Regions from separate parts of the Turicibacter sp. H121 genome, predicted to be linked through region 1. Evidence: riboswitches for the same ligand, from Rfam matches in the RefSeq annotation. Region 1 holds a riboswitch; the other holds the start of a gene.

The links. Region 1 has a riboswitch for lysine ahead of AT726_RS00510 (transporter substrate-binding domain-containing protein). Riboswitches for the same ligand answer to the same signal wherever they lie in the genome.
Region 2: linked by a shared signal. The riboswitch ahead of AT726_RS03290 (Na+/H+ antiporter NhaC family protein) and the one ahead of AT726_RS00510 (transporter substrate-binding domain-containing protein) in region 1 are both predicted to bind lysine.

The regions. Positions count from the first base shown of each region.
Region 1 is NZ_CP013476.1:113,992-116,203, reverse strand. It holds gene AT726_RS00515 (endonuclease MutS2) at 1-852, shown strand, start outside; lysine riboswitch at 986-1,152, shown strand; gene AT726_RS00510 (transporter substrate-binding domain-containing protein) at 1,232-2,041, shown strand; gene AT726_RS00505 (amino acid ABC transporter permease) at 2,055-2,212, shown strand, end outside.
Region 2 is NZ_CP013476.1:663,355-665,566, forward strand. It holds gene rlmD (23S rRNA (uracil(1939)-C(5))-methyltransferase RlmD) at 1-1,042, opposite strand, end outside; lysine riboswitch at 1,230-1,402, shown strand; gene AT726_RS03290 (Na+/H+ antiporter NhaC family protein) at 1,462-2,212, shown strand, end outside.

The sequences.
Region 1 (2,212 bases):
GAAGCGATTTTAACAACAGCTCATGCGTACGTTGAAACAGAACGTACGGAAATGACTGATTTAATTACGAAATTAGAAGATCGTGGTTTAGAATTAGATCATGAAATTCAATTATTACAAAAACAAAATCAAGAAGTAGAAGCGATGCGTCTTGATTATGAACGTAAGATTGCAAAGTTTGAAGCTGAACGAGAACGTGTCTTAGAAGAGATTAAAAAGGAAGCTTTTGAAAATATCCGTCAGGCAAAAGAAGAGGCAGAACAAATTGTAGCGGATTTACGTCAAGCAAAGAAAATGGCTGACTTAAGTATTAAAGATCATGAACTAACAGAAAAACTAACGTCGCTTAAAAAATCAGAAGCCAAACAAGCAGAGCAGTTTAAACGTAAAGCACGTAATAAGGCTCCACTAAAAGCAGGAGATGAAGTCATGGTACTTTCATTAAATCGTCAAGGAGAACTCATTGAGAAAACAAAAAATGGTGACTGGATGGTTCAACTTGGAATGATGAAAGTAAACATTAAAGAAGACGATTTAGAATATTTACGTAAATCAGTGAAGAAAAAAGATTCAGGCAAAGGTAAAATGATTCATAAACGTAACACAAATGTTGGCATTCAATTAGATTTACGCGGTGAACGCTACGAGGATGCAATGTTACGTTTAGATAAATATATGGATGAAGTATTGTTAGCCGGCTATCAAACCGTGACAATCATCCATGGTCATGGAACGGGAGCTCTTCGCCAAGGGGTTCATAAATATTTAAAGAAAAACAAACATGTTGCTTCATTTAGATTCGGTGGTGCTGGTGAAGGTGGTACAGGAGCAACTGTGGTTGAGTTAAAATAATAATTAAAGACATAGGGTACCCTATGTCTTTTTTCGTACCAGATTATGAAGTTACTTTATAAAATAATCCAAAAATTTCCTATAAATACTTGAGGTTTATGTTAAAAAGTGGTATATTACATTTAGACAAGAAAAATCGTATAGAGGTAGCGGTGCATCAGAGTATTATCTGGAGTCGGCAGACAGTGAAAGATAGGAAAGGTAATCATCGCCGAAAGCTAGCATTGGCAGATGCCTAGCTTGGGGTTGCAGGGAATACCTGTAACACTCCTTCAGAAATGAAGAGGAGCTATTAATCAAGCGGACTTTAAAAAGGTAAGTCGTGTTTAATAGCACGACTTTTTTTGTTGAAGAAAATCAAAAGGGGAGAAAAATTGATATGAAAAAATTTATTGGAGTTTTAGCATTAGGTTCGTTGTTAGTTGGGTGTGGAGCAAACGGAACAAATTCAGAGGATCAATTTATTGTAGGAATGGAGTGTAATTATGCTCCATTTAACTGGCAAACAGATAAGGAAACGGAAACAGCTGTTTCAATTGGTGGAGCGGGATTATGTGATGGTTATGATATACGAGTGGCCTCACAAATTGCAGATACGCTGGGGAAAGAATTAGTCGTTAAAAAATTAGATTGGGATGGATTACAGCCAGCACTTCAATCAGGGGAAATTCATGCCATTATTGCAGGGATGACAGCGAATGAAGAGCGTGAACAAGGAATTGACTTTACAACACCATACTTTGAATCTGAAATGGTCATGATAGTTAAAAAAGATGGAAACTATGTGGATGCCACTTCAATTAATGACTTTAGTGGAGCTAATGTCATCGGACAAATGAATACAAATTATGATGAAATCATTGATCAAATCAAAGATGTTAATCATTTAACGCCACGTTCAAGCTATCCTGAATTAGTTCAAACATTATTAGCAGGAGAGTCTGATGGAATCACAGCTGAATTACCAGTTGCCGAAGGAGTTGTCCAAGCGAATCCAAGTTTAACAATTATTCATTTTGCTGATGGGGAAGGATTTGATGTAGATACATCTGTATCAATTGGGTTAAAAGAAGGAAGCCGCGGATCAGATTTCTTTAATAACGTACAAGCTGCTTTAGATCAAATTTCTGAAGCGACACGTCAGGAATGGATGAATGCTGCACGCGAAACAGCGCCAACAGGAGAGTAAGAGGGTGTTTATGATGTTTCAAGTTGATTTTTTTGAGAAAGCTTTTGATTTATTTACAAATAATTTTAATTTATTTTGGTATGGGATTAAAATTACATTATTATTAGCCTTATTGGGAACAATATTTGGATTAGTTATTGGTCTTGTTTTAGGAGGGATTCGTGCCATTGC
Region 2 (2,212 bases), 550 kb from region 1:
CATCCGCAATCGCTTGACGTGTAATATCCACCCCACGTACTTCACTTGCTTTATCTGCAACCCATTGACCGATTGTTCCAACACCACAGTAAGCATCAACCACTTTTTCGTTTCCTTTTAAAGCAGCTGCATATTTGACTTGGTTGTATAATTTAATCGTTTGTTCTGGGTTTAACTGATAGAACGCGCGTGGAGATAAGTTGAACTTGAAGCGTCCTAATTCATCTGAAATGAATTTTTCTCCAGCGATGTGCTTCATTTCTTTTCCGAAGATTTCATGCGTATCTTCGTTGTTAATATTTAAATAGACCGATTTAACATCTGGGCAATATTTCATTAAGTCTTTCGCTAAAGCATTCATTTTTCTGAACTCGTTATTAGCAAATACGAACGTCACCTGAACCTCACCTGTTTTGAATCCACGACGAACGACGATGTAGCGTGCTGTTCCTTTTTTCGTTTTAGGTGCGTAAGCGAACACTTTGTAATCATCTAATAAATCAACCGCATGATTGATCACTGTGTTAATTTCTTCATATTGAACATCACAATCTGTCACATTGACTAATTCACGTGAATTCATGCTATAGAATCCAACCATAACCCCATCTTCGTCATATCCAACTGGCATTTGAGCGCGATTGCGGTAGTTATATGGATCTTTCATTCCGATAGTTGGACGGATATCACATTCTTCAGGATCTAAATTCGTATAACGTTCAATCGCTTGTGAAACCGCGTCACGTTTAATACGAAGTTGCTCTTGATAAGACATATGCTGTAATTGACATCCACCACATTGTCCATAAACTTCACATGCTGGTTGCACACGGTGCTTTGATTTACGTTTCACACGTACCAGTTCCGCTTCCGCGTAACCACCTGCCACACGCGTACAAGTCGCAACCACTTCTTCACCCACTAACGTTCCTGGAATAAAGACCGCTTGTTTTTTATAATATCCGATTCCCTCACCGTTAATTCCGATGCGTTTAATCGTCACTAAAAATTCTTGACCAACCTTTAAAGGTGACATATTCATCTATTAAAACCTCCAATGCTTTGTTAAGCTATCCTTTATCTTACCACATTCCCTGTCATTTTACATCGAAATCCCTATATTTCATAATAACTTTCACATATTGATTTGATTATTTTGGTGGCCAATGCTTGACTTTTTTATAAAAGATGCTAAAATAGGCTTAATTGAATATGTCTCTTGTTCTCTTTGATGAGTTAGAGGTGCGTGTCCAATGAGTAGGAATTTCGAGAGTGACGTCGATGACAAATTCTAAAAGGTGTCCACGCCGAAGTCTTGTTTGTGTCAACCAAACTTGTGCTGGTGTTATGTTGAATAAATTTAACACTGTCACTACAATTGTAGTGGAGGACTAATGATCGGAGAGTTAAATAATACTTGTCATCTATCGTCTAATAACCTTAGACTTTTTAGAGCCATGTATGAGTTTAACTCTGCATGGCTCTTTTTTCTTTATCAAAAGAACAGCTTCTTATTCAATTGCACTAACAATTGAGGAGATGATTTATATGATTGGAACCATTTATGCGTTAATTCCGGCACTACTTACGATTGCCCTTGTTATTTTTACGCGCCGTGTCGTATTATCACTCGGGATTGGTGCCATTTCGGCTGCTTTTATTTTAGCCAATTTCAATCTCATTCAAACGGTTGAAACGCTTGTCTCAACGTTTAGTGGACTTATTTTTGAAAAAGATGGATTAATCGGCTTTTTAAACGATTGGAACCTGTCGATTATTTTCTTCTTACTTGCACTTGGGGCCATTACAGCTTACATCGTCTTATCAGGCGGAGCGTCTGCGTTTACAAAAGCGATTATCAAACGCGTTAAAACGCGTGAAGGCGTTCAATATACGTCTGCCATTTTAGGAATTTTAATTTTTGTTGATGACTACTTTAATGCCCTAGTTGTCGGAAATGTCTCAAAACCGTTAGCTCAGCAACAAAAAATTTCACGAGCGCGACTAGCTTACATTGTCGATTCAACGTCAGCACCAATCTGTGTGATCTCACCGATTTCAAGTTGGGCGACTGGAGTGATGGGATCGATGGCAGTTATTTTTGCAAGTACAGGTGCGACGTACAATACGTTCTCTGCTTTCTTAATGACGATTCCTTATCATTTCTATGTGATTGTCTCAGTTATCATGGTCTTCATTGTCATTAAATACA